Regions from separate parts of the Janthinobacterium sp. HH102 genome, predicted to be linked through region 1. Evidence: predicted binding sites of a transcription regulator. Region 1 holds the regulator's gene; the other holds the start of a gene.

What was found. Region 1 encodes FNR, which switches genes on or off when oxygen is low (the NO sensors DNR and NnrR bind a similar motif). Its sites were predicted from a motif close to TTGATNNNNATCAA; they were not measured.
Region 2: a site for FNR is predicted at 2,048-2,061, ahead of JAB4_RS13310 (hemerythrin domain-containing protein). Genes of this name have one in related genera too.

Annotation. Positions count from the first base shown of each region.
Region 1 covers NZ_CP062062.1:275,399-282,574, forward strand. Annotated here, with positions in the region: gene ccoO (cytochrome-c oxidase, cbb3-type subunit II) at 8-622, shown strand; gene JAB4_RS01190 (cbb3-type cytochrome c oxidase subunit 3) at 624-824, shown strand; gene ccoP (cytochrome-c oxidase, cbb3-type subunit III) at 817-1,737, shown strand; gene ccoG (cytochrome c oxidase accessory protein CcoG) at 1,742-3,124, shown strand; gene JAB4_RS01205 (FixH family protein) at 3,186-3,710, shown strand; gene fnr (fumarate/nitrate reduction transcriptional regulator Fnr) at 3,837-4,595, opposite strand; gene JAB4_RS01215 (response regulator) at 4,835-7,176, shown strand, end outside.
Region 2 covers NZ_CP062062.1:2,892,034-2,896,852, forward strand. Annotated here, with positions in the region: gene JAB4_RS13300 (AGE family epimerase/isomerase) at 1-1,040, shown strand, start outside; gene JAB4_RS13305 (carbohydrate kinase) at 1,037-1,969, shown strand; gene JAB4_RS13310 (hemerythrin domain-containing protein) at 2,233-2,685, shown strand; gene JAB4_RS13315 (diguanylate cyclase) at 3,079-4,719, shown strand; gene JAB4_RS13320 (LacI family DNA-binding transcriptional regulator) at 4,770-4,819, opposite strand, start outside.

The DNA of each region.
Region 1 (7,176 bases):
AAAGCAAATGAAATTTTCACATGCATGGATTGAGAAAAACCCCTGGCTGCTGATCGCCCTGGTCACGGTGGTGATCAGCATCGGCGGCGCCGTCGAGATCGTCCCCCTGTTCTTCCAGAAGAGCACGACGGAGCCCGTCGCCGGCCTGAAGCCGTATTCGCCGCTGCGCCTGGCGGGCCGCGACATCTACGTGCGCGAAGGCTGCTACAACTGCCATTCGCAGATGGTGCGTCCGCTGCGCGCGGAAACGGAACGCTATGGCCACTATTCGGTCGCCGGCGAGTTCGTCTACGACCGTCCGTTCCAGTGGGGTTCCAAGCGCACGGGGCCGGACCTGGCCCGCGTGGGCGCCCGCTACAGCGACGAATGGCACCGCACGCACTTGAACAACCCGCGCGACGTGGTGCCCGAGTCGAACATGCCGGCCTACCCATGGCTGGCGAAGACCAAGCTGGTGCCTGACGACATCATGCCGAAGATGCGCGCCCTGAAACGCCTGGGCCAGCCGTACAGCGACGAAGAGATCGCCGCCGGCCCCGCGCAGCTGCAGGACAAGACGGAAGAAGACGCCCTGGTCGCCTATCTGCAAGGCCTCGGTACATTAATCAAAACAAGGAATTAGCATGGCAATCGAAAACCTGTTTGACAGCGCCAGCAGCGTCATGACGGTGGTTTCCTTTATGACATTCGTGGGCATCCTGTGGTGGACGTTCAGCCGCAGCAATGGCGACTTCGACGCGGCGGCACGCCTGCCGTTCGCCGACGAGGCGCTCGACTATCCGGCCGATGCCGCGCCGGCACAAGGGGAGCGCAACCATGGCTGACTTTACCAATGGCTTCTGGAATATCTACATTGTCGTGCTGTCCCTGCTGGGCATCATCGGCTGCGGCGTGCTGCTGTACTCGCAGTCGAAAGTGAAAGTGGCCGCCGGCGCCCCCGCCGACGGCACCACGGGCCACGTGTGGGACGAGGACTTGAAGGAACTCAATACGCCGATGCCGCGCTGGTGGATGTGGCTGTTCTACATCACCATCGTCTTCGCGCTGGCCTACCTGTTCCTGTACCCGGGCCTGGGCACCTACGCCGGCAGCCTGGGCTGGAAATCGACGGGCCAGTACGAGGAAGAGCTGAAGAAGGCGGAAGCCGATTACGGCCCCCTGTTCAACAAGTACCTGAGCCAGGACTTGAAGACGGTGGCCGCCGATCCGCAGGCGCAAGCCATCGGCCAGCGTCTGTTCCTGACCTACTGCGCGCAGTGCCACGGTTCGGATGCCCGCGGCAACAAGGGCTTCCCCAACCTGACGGACAAGGACTGGCTGTATGGCGGTGATCCCGACATCATCAAGACCACCATCATGCATGGCCGCAATGGGCAGATGCCGCCGATGGGCGCCGCGCTCGGCTCCGAAAAAGATGTCGAGAACGTGGCCCATTACGTGCTGAGTCTGTCCGGTTCCACGTCGGACCCCGTCAAGTCCGTGCTGGGCAAGGCCAAGTTCGGCGCCTGCATGGCCTGTCACGGTGCCGATGCGAAGGGCAACCAGATGCTCGGCGCGCCTAACCTGACGGACAAGATCTGGCTGTACGGCGGCAGCGCCGATACCATCATGGAAACCGTGCGCAAGGGTCGCAACAACACCATGCCGGCCTTCAGCGACTTCCTCGGCGAATCCAAGGTACACGTGCTGTCGGCGTATGTCTGGAGCCTGTCGAATCCCCAGACGCCCGTGAAATGATGTAATGGAACCTCAAGTCATCAAGATGTATGCGGCCCGCGAGCAAATCTACCCTCGCGAGGCCAAAGGACGCTACGCTACCTGGCGATGGGTATGCGTATGGCTTACCCAGCTCGCGTTCTACGGCTTGCCGTGGTTGACCTGGAATGGCAGGCAAGCCCTGCTGTTCGATTTGACCACGCGCAAGTTCTACATTTTCGGCGTCGTGCTGTGGCCCCAGGATTTCATCTATCTGGCGGCCCTGCTGATCATCTGTGCGTATTTGTTATTCCTCGTCACGGCCATTGCCGGGCGGGTGTGGTGCGGGTTTTCTTGCCCGCAAACGGTATACACGGAAATCTTCCTGTGGGTCGAACGCCGCATCGAGGGCACGCGCAGCGCGCGCATGGCCCTCGACAAGCAGGGCCCCTCCGTGCGCAAGGCGTTCAAGAAGACGGCCAAGCACCTGGTATGGGGCGCCATCGCCCTGTGGACGGGCTTTACCTTTGTCGGCTACTTCACGCCGATCAAGGAACTGGCGCGCGAAGTGACCACCCTCAATTTCGGTCCCTGGGAATGGTTCTGGGTCTTGTTCTACAGCCTGGCAACCTACGGCAACGCGGGCTGGCTGCGCGAGCAGGTGTGCAAATACATGTGCCCCTACGCGCGCTTCCAGAGCGCCATGTTCGACCAGGACACGCTGATCATCACCTACGATGCCAAGCGCGGCGAACCACGCGGCGCCATGAGCAAGAAGGCCGGCAACAACGACAAGCTGGGCGACTGCATCGATTGCACCCTGTGCGTGCAGGTGTGTCCGACCGGTATCGATATCCGCAACGGCCTGCAATATGAATGCATCGGCTGCGCCGCCTGCGTCGATGCCTGCAATACGGTGATGGACAAGGTCGAGCGGCCGCGTGGCCTGATACGCTACAGCACCGACCATGCGATGGAAAACAACTTCAATTCGAAGCAGATCCGCCAGCGCGCCATGCGCCCGCGCGTGCTGATCTACACGTCCATCCTGGCCCTGATTATCATCGCCGTGTGTACGTCGCTGGCCCTGCGCACGCCCCTGAAAATGGACGTGATCCGCGACCGCGGTTCGATGGGACGCGAGGTGGAAGACGGCATGATCGAAAACGTCTATCGTCTGCAGATCATGAACACCTCGGAGCAAAGCCAGCATTTCAAAATCAGCGCTTCCGGCTTGCCGGGCCTGACCTTGCTGACGCGCGACGAAGTGACCTTGCAGCCGACGGAAACGCTGGGCTGGCCGATCCGCCTGCGCGTGCCGCACGGCGTCGGCGAGAAGGGCTCGAACAAGATTGCGATCGAATTGCACTCGCTGGACGACCCGTCGCTGCATGTGCGCGAAAGCGCGGTATTCATCGTGCCGCGCTAATGCAGGAAGGCCGGTCCCCGCATGGGGGCTGGCCGTATACCAGAAACACAGGAGAAATACCATGTCCGACAGTCTGAAACTGCAACCTCCCGTTGCCCCGTGGTACAAACACCGCTGGCCATGGCTGCTGATGATCGGTCCCGGCCTGTCCGTGGTCGTCGGCAGCTTCATGGGCTATATCGCGTTTACGCAGCCCGACGCGCTGGTGGTGGGCGACTATTACAAGCAGGGCAAGGCGATCAACCAGGATTTGAAGCGCGACACGATCGCCAGCGACCTGGCCATGGATACGACCCTGTCGTATGACGTCGCTGCAGCGCGCCTCAGCGGCTCCGTGCACAGCTTCGGCAAGGCGTACCAGGGGCCTTTGCAGCTGCACCTGGCGCATGCGACCCTGCCGGAAAAGGATATCAAGCTGCTGGTGCAGCCCGATGCGGCCGGCAATTTTTCCGTGGCGCTGCCGATGCTCGAGCGCAGCCGCTGGCAAGTGCTGGTGGAAAACGACAAACGCGAGTGGCGCCTGTCCGGCATCTGGACCTGGCCCGTGCAACGCAGCATCGCGCTGCATGCGGATGAAGAGTTATAACGTACAGCGCCGGGAAAAAACCGTAGCGAGCGGCAGTGATTTGTGGCTGAGAAGCACAGCTGTGCTATAGCACAGCGAGCATCGCAGGCCGCAAAGCACGACGCGCAGTAGGTTTTGACGGTGCTGTTACTTGCAGACGTCGGTGCCGGCTGTAATGGCTTTCAGCTTGGCCGGCTGCAAGATCTCGATCTCGCGGTTGGAGACGCGCAGCCAGCCTTCCTTCTTGAATTTCGACAATAAACGGCTGACGCTTTCGATGGTCAGGCCCAGGTAGTTGCCGATTTCCTCGCGCGACATGCGCAACTGAAATTTGCTGGCCGAATAGCCGCGCGCTTCATAGCGCGACGCCAGGTTGACGATAAAGGCGGCAAAACGCTGCGTCGCCTGCATGTTGCCCAGCAACAGCATGACACTTTGCTCGCGCGTGATTTCCTGGCTCATCATGCGGTGGAAATGGCGCAGCAGGGTCGGCATATTGCCCAGCAATTGTTCCAGGCTGGAAAACGGGATTTCACACACTTCGCTGTCTTCCAGCGCCACCGCATTACAGTGGTGGCGGTCGGCGCTGATGGCGTCCATGCCCAGCAGTTCGCCCGCCATCTGGAAACCCGTCACCTGCTCTTCGCCGCCCGGATTGATCTGGTAGGTCTTGAAGTGGCCCAGACGGATCGCATACAGGTTCTGGAACGAGTCGCCGATGCGGAACAGCGAAGCGCCGCGCACGATCTTGCGGCGGCGGCCAATGATCTGGTCCAGTCTGTCCATGTCGCCCACGTCGAGGCCCATCGGCAGACACAATTGATGCATGCTGCAGGTCGAGCATCGCGCACGCAACGCTTCCACGGTCACTGTGGGCGAGGTTGGAGTGAGTAGCGCTTCAGTCATGTCGGTACCTTTTAGAAAATGCAACAACAAGTTTACTGCATACAGGGTTGCCGTGTGCCAATTTCACCGCAATTTCGCTGAATAAACGACGTTCCGACTTTAATTATATGGCAACATCGTCAAAAGCCCATGCGGAGAGGGCAATTTGCGTGGCGGCGCTTGCCAAGCTGGGGTATTGATAGGAAAATTCCTGACAGCATTATCTGCCGCCTGTGCCGCCCGGTACTGAAAAGGAAATCATGAAGCCTCTCGGCATCAAAGCAAAAGTCGCGCTGGCCACCAGCCTGACCTCGATCGCCATGATCGCGCTGGTCACCATGATCCAGGTGCAGCACATGCGCGACGATTTCACCAAGGTACTGTTGAGCCAGCAGTCGTCCCTGATCAGCCGCACCGCCGCCGAGCTCGACGACAAGCTGGGCATGCTGCTGCAGATCGTCACCCTGACGGCCCGGCAGCAGCCGCCAGAACTGATCACCCAGCCCGCCCAATTGCGCGAATACTATTCGCGCCGCTCGATGCTGGTGCTGTTCGACGACGTGCTGGTGCTCGACGCGCACGGCGCCGTCGTGGCCGACATGCCGGAAGTGGCGGGGCGCGCCGGCATCAACGTCGCCGAGCGCGAGTATTTCCAGACCGTGCTGCGCACGCGCCAGCCCATGATCACCGAGCCGATGCTGGGCAAATCGAGCGGCATGCCCATCGTGCAGATGGTCGCGCCCGTGCTGGGCGCCGATGGCCAGGTGGCCGGCGTGGTGATCGGCGTGCTGCGCCTGTACAAGGATAACCTGCTGGGGAGGTTGCGCTCGGAAAAGATCGGCAAGAGCGGCTATTACTTCGTCCTCACGCGCGGCGCCGTGCCGCGCTATGTGCTGCATCCCGACACCAGCCGTTTGCTGCAGCCGCGCCTGCCGAACGCCAACCTGACGACCACCCGGCTGCTGAAGGACGATGGCGAAGGCACCATGGTCAGCACCAACAGCCGCGGCATCACGGCCGTCAACAGCTTCAAGCGCCTGAAATCCGTAAATTGGCTGCTGGCCGCCTCGCTGCCCCTCGACGACGCCTTCGAACCGTTCGACGGCGTGCTGTACCGGCTGGTGCTGTGGAGCATCCTCGCCTCGCTGCTGGCCGCAGCCGTGCTGGGCTGGGTCACCGTGCGCCTGCTCTCGCCGCTGGTGCGCCTGCGCGACACCCTGCAGGCGCTGCGCACCAGCGGCAGCCGTTTCACTCCCGTGCCCGTGCAGCAGCGCGACGAGATCGGCGAGCTGACGGAAGCGTTCAACGGCCTGATGAGCGAGCGCGACCGCTTGCAGCAGGAGCTCGAATCGCGCGCGGCGGAGCTGGAACAGGAACGCGACCGGGCCGAGGCGGCCAACCGCGCGAAGAGCGATTTCGTGGCCAACATGAGCCATGAAATCCGCACGCCCCTCAATGCCGTGCTGGGCATGGTGTATTTGCTGGGCAATACCAAGCTCGATACGGAACAGCGCAAGTATCTGACCATGGTGCGCGTGGCCGGCCAGTCGCTGCTGGGCATCCTCAACGACGTGCTCGATTATTCGAAGATCGAGGCACGCCGCATGGAATTGTCGCCCGTCGAATTCGACCTCGACGAGGTCATGAACACGCTGGCCACGACGATGACGATGAATGCGGGCGAAAAGGAGCTGGAACTGGCGATTGCCGTCGAGCCCGACGTGCCGCGCCGCCTCATGGGCGACGCCCAGCGCCTGCAGCAGATTCTCGTCAACCTGGCCGGCAACGCCATCAAGTTTACCGAGAGCGGCGAAGTGGTGGTGGCCGTCAGCCTGGCCGAGAAAGACAAGGGCCGCGCCTGGCTGCGCTTCGAAGTGCGCGACACGGGCATCGGCATGACGGAGTTGCAGCAACAGCAGCTGTTTGCCGCGTTTTCGCAAGGCGACCAGAGCATCACGCGGCGCTTCGGCGGCACGGGCCTGGGCCTGGCCATCAGCAAACAGCTGATCCACATGATGGGCGGCGACATCGCCGTTGCCAGCAGCGAAGGCAAAGGCAGCCGCTTCTGGTTCAGCGTGCCGTTCGAGATGCTGGCGCAGCCGGCCGAAACGCGGCGCACGCCCACCCTGGGCCAGCTGCGCCTGCTGGTGGCCGACGACAACCGCACCACGCGCGAACTGATCGTCAAGCTGATCGAGGCGTGGGGCTGGCTGGCCGACGAAGTGGACTCCGGCTTTGCCGCTATCGAACTGTACCGCGAGCGCCTGGCGCAGCAGCAGCCGTACGACGTGGTGCTGGCCGACTGGCACATGCCCGTGATGGACGGCCTGGCCACGGCCAAGGCCATCCGCCAGGCAGCCAGCGGCCAGCGCCAGCCCATCGTGGTCATGGTCAACGCCTTCGCCCGCAACCACCTCGAGGAAATCTCCAGCGCGGCCGAGGCCGACGTCGTGCTGATGAAGCCGATCACGGGCTCGAGCCTGTTCGACGCCCTGCACCAGGCGCTGATTACCAAGCACGACGGCGGCGAGCAGCGCATGCTGCAACAGCCGCTGGGCACGGAACTGGCCGGCGTGCATTTCCTGCTGGTGGAAGACAACCA
Region 2 (4,819 bases), 2.6 Mb from region 1:
TCAATTACGCCATGGCGCACCGCCGCTTCGGCGGCGACGATTACCAGGCGGCGCTGCGCCACGGCGTGGCCTTCCTGCGCGACGTGCACCGCGACCCGGCCACGGGCGGCTATGCCTGGCAACTGTCGTGGAAAGACGGCGTCAAGACGGTGGAAGACGGCGCCAACCACTGCTACGGCCTGGCCTTCGTGCTGCTCGCCTATGCCCACGCTTTGCAAGCGGGCGTGGCGGAAGCGCGCGCCTACCTGGACGAAACCTTCGAATTGATGGAACAGCGCTTCTGGCTGCCCGAACACGGCCTGTATGCGGACGTGGCCAGCGCCGACTGGTCCACCCTGGACGGCTACCGCGGCCAGAACGCGAACATGCACGCGTGCGAAGCCATGCTGGCCGCATTCGAGGCGACGGGCGAGGCGCGCTACCTGCACCGCGCCGAAACCCTGGCGCACAACATCACGGTGCGCCAGGCGGGCCTGGCCAACGGCATGATCTGGGAACACTACACGCCCGACTGGGCTATCGACTGGGATTACAACCTGCACGACAAGAGCAATATCTTCCGTCCCTGGGGCTACCAGCCCGGCCACTTCACGGAATGGGCCAAGCTGCTGCTGATCATGGAGCGCCACAGCCGGTTCATGGCCGGACCATCGGAGTGGCTGCTGCCCCGTGCGCGCGCACTGTACGACACGGCGCTGGCGAAGGCCTGGGATGGCGCGCATGGCGGCATCCACTACGGTTTCGGCCCGCACGATGAAATCTGCGACGGCGACAAATACTTCTGGGTGCAGGCGGAAAGCTTCGCCGCCGCCGCCGTGCTGGCCGCGCGCACGGGCGACGACGCCTACTGGCAAAGCTACGACAAGATATGGGACTACAGCTGGAAGCATTTCGTCGACCACGAACACGGCGCCTGGTACCGCATCCTGACGCCCGAGAACCAGAAAATCAGCAACGAGAAAAGCCCGGCCGGCAAGACCGATTACCACACCATGGGCGCCTGCTATGAAGTGCTGAACGTGCTCAAAGGTGCCGCATGAGCGCCGCCTTCCCGCGTGAATTTCCACAATTCGTGTCGGCCGGCGAAGCGCTGACGGACATGCTGCGCACGGGCCCGGACGCCTGGAGCAGCCAGGTGGGCGGCTCGACCTGGAACGTGGCGCGCGTGATGGCGCGCCTGGGCGTGCCCAGCGCCTTTGCGGGCGCCGTCAGCCTCGACGTCTTCGGCGACGCACTGGCGCAAGCGACCGACGCGGCGGGCCTGGACATGCGCTTCTTGCAGCGCCGCGCGAAGTCGCCGTTGCTGGCCATCGTGCATGAACTGCATCCACCCACGTATTACTTCATCGGCGACGACAGCGCCGACCTGCATTTCGACGCGGCGCAACTGCCGGCCGGCTGGATGCAGGGCGCGCAATGGGTGCATTTCGGCGGCATCAGCCTGGCGCGCGAACCGCTGGCCGGCAAGCTGGTGGCGCTGGCGCAGGAGCTCAAGGCGGCCGGCGTGAAAATCAGCTACGACCCGAATTTCCGCATCATGATGGATGCGCGCTACGACGCCACCCTGCGCCGCATGACGGAGCTGGCCGACGTGATCAAGGTGTCCGATGAAGATCTGGCGGGCCTGTTCCGCCACGACGACATCGATGGCGCGTTTGCCGTGCTGCGCGGCTGGAATCCGCACGCCACGTATTTGTATACGCGTGGCGCGCAAGGTGCGGCGCTGTACCTGGGCGAGCAGACATGGCAGGCGGCCCCGCCCGCCATCGAGGTGGTCGACTCGGTGGGCGCGGGCGACGCCAGCATCGGCGGCTTGCTGTACAGCCTGATGTACCGGCCCGATGCGGACGGCGGCCAGCACTTGCGCTTTGCCGTCGCGGCCGGAGCAGGCGCCTGCCTGGCGGCCGGCGGCTCGCCGCCCTCGGTGGACCTGGTGGAATCGCTGGCGCAGCGCACGCAGCTGCGTTAAGTCGTATGGCGCGGTGCGCCGGCAGGCAGGCGCACCACGCATATTTTTTACGCAATGCAAAAATTTATCATGGTCAGCTTGATCTGCATCGAAACGCGTTGACCTTCCCGCCAGGCCTACCTTGACGTTGGCAATCCTCCTACATGCACGCCGCATGGCCCTGTCTAGAATGGGGACTTCATTGCACACCTGGAGAAAACATCATGGCCACCCAATCCCATCAGGCAGCGTCCGTTTCCCAGCAAAATGCCGGTATGCAAGACATGGATGCGATCGAACTGCTGACGCAAGATCATCAGACGGTGAAGGACTTGTTCGAACAGTACGAGGGGCTCAGCGACAGGTCGCTCGCCAGCAAACGCAAGCTGGCGCTGAAAATCTGCGAGGAATTGAGCAAGCATGCGATGGCGGAAGAGGAAATCTTTTATCCGGCCGTGCGCGACGCCAGCCGCCTGAACGAAGACTTGATCGACGAAGCCATCGTCGAGCACGCCTCGGCCAAGGAATTGATCGCGCAAATCGTCGCCATGGCGCCCGGCGAAGACTTGTACGACGCCAAGGTCAAGGTCTTGTCCAGGCAGATCGAGCAGCACGTACAGGAAGAGGAGGGCGAGATTTTTCCGCGCGCGCGCGAGGCGCAGCTCGATCTGCTGGCCATGGGCGGCCAGATCGCAGCGCGCAAGGCGGAAATGCAAGTGCCCGGGATGCAGCCCTGAGCCTGCCTGGCCGCGTCTGACTAGCGCGCTGGCCCTGTCGACGCCCGTTACATCAAGGTAAGCGCCATCAGAGGATGCGTGGCGGGCGCCTGCTGGCGGCAGGCGGTTCGCCGCCAGCGGTGCAAGTGGTGGAATCGTTGCTGGAGCGTACGATATGGCGATGATGTGGGGATGGCGTGTCTATTCAGCGGCGCCAGGGCGCCCTTTTTGCGAGAATAGGCGTAAGATTTGCTCTCTTGCCATGTCAAGAGCCTGTTCTGGGAGTGTATTCATCCGGGGATAGGTTCGAAGTCATGCGCTGACCAATATGCCGTGCTTCCCATTGCCATGCATGGCGCCACTTGGCCGGGTCCGTGCGCTTTACAGAGCACGGGCGCTGAGAAGGAAGTCCGCATGCATAAGATCTGGAATTTTTTCAATCCCCGGAGCTTCAAATTCAAGATGACTGTGCTCGTGGGCGTACTGGTGCTGTGCGCAACGGGTTCTGTTGCGCTCACATCGCTGTCTGTCGCGCAAGGGCAGATGGTATCCGTTATCGGCAATCAGCAATATGCCTTGCTGACCAGTGCCGCGGCATATATCGACGAAGACTTGAATGCCAAGAAAGCGCTGCTCAAGGTGCTGGCGGAAGGGCTGCCTGCGGATGTGTATGAACATCCGCAGCGGATGCAGGCATTTATAGAAAATCATCCAACCCTGCGCGAGGAATTTTTCAATCTCGTCGCCTTTGATGCTACCGGGAAACTGATTGCCAGCATGAATGACCGGCGCGTGGCCGGCAAGCTCAATTTCGCTGCGCGCGAATATTTTATCGATACCGTGAAGCTCAGGGAAGGCGTGATATCGCGTCCATTCAAGAGCCAGCTGTCTGGCAAGCCCGTTGTGCTGGTAACCGAACCGATCTATGACAAAGCCGGAAAATTGCTGTATGTAATCGCTGGCAGTCTCAATTTGCAAAGCCCGACATTTTTTGGCCAGTGGGAGCAGCTCAAGCCGGGCAAGAGCGGTTATCTGTTCATGTTGACCGACGACGGCACGATACTCCACCATCCGGACCCGGCGCGCGTCCTGAAGCGGGTGCATGATGAAACGGGCGGCGCAACCCCTTCCACCTTGGCCGCATTGCGGGGATTCGACGGTTGGACGCAAGGTAAAACCAAGCTGGGCGTGCAGGCAATTATGACTTACAAGCATTTGCGCGCGGGAGATTGGATCATCGGCGCCGTCTATCCTGAAAGCGAGGCATTCACGCCGGTCACCGATATGTATGCCAAAGTCATCATTGCTTCGTCAGGCGTGGCCTTTCTGGCCAGTTGTGCCGGCTGGATCGCGGTGATGCTGCTCTTGCGTCCTTTGGGCGATCTGGGCCGGCATGTGGCGAGCATACGCTCAGGCAATGCCGATATTGCGGTGTTTGATATCGCCCGTAAAGACGAGTTCGGAAAGCTGAGCCGTGCATTCTATGCGCTGTCGCTGCAGAGGGAAGCGGCGGAAAACAACCTCGCCGCTCTGGCGCGTACTGACATGCTGACGGGCCTGCACAACAGGCGCATGTTTGACGAGGCGCTGGCCGCGGCATTGACGCGTGCGCGGCGCGCTGGCACGGGCCTGGCGCTGGCGTATCTGGATATCGACTATTTCAAAAAAATAAATGACACATATGGGCATGGTATCGGCGATCTGGTATTGATTGAATTTGCCAAACGGCTCAAAGCTTGCGTCCGGGCCTCCGACACGGTGGCGCGCCTTGCCGGCGACGAGTTTGTCATTATTTTCGAACAACTGACGGAGCAGTCCGAGCTCGCGGTACTGGGCAAGAAAATCGTGCAAGGGATGGCCGTGCACTTTGATTGCGGCGGTATCGGTCTGCATGTCACCACCAGTGTCGGCTTGGCGTTCTGCACCCGCGGCGATACGACGGCGGGGGCAATCTTGACGGCGGCCGATACGGCGCTCTACAAGGCAAAAAGCGCTGGCCGCAACGGTTATGCCGTCACTTCCATCGGCAGCCCCGCCTTGACCGAGGCGTTGTAGGGCCGGGTGCGCCGGAATGGCGGGTGGTGGCATCGCCTGTTCCGGCAGCGTCAAGGCCTGCGCTGGCCCTGTGCCGTCGGCGGCGCATAGCTGCCCGACG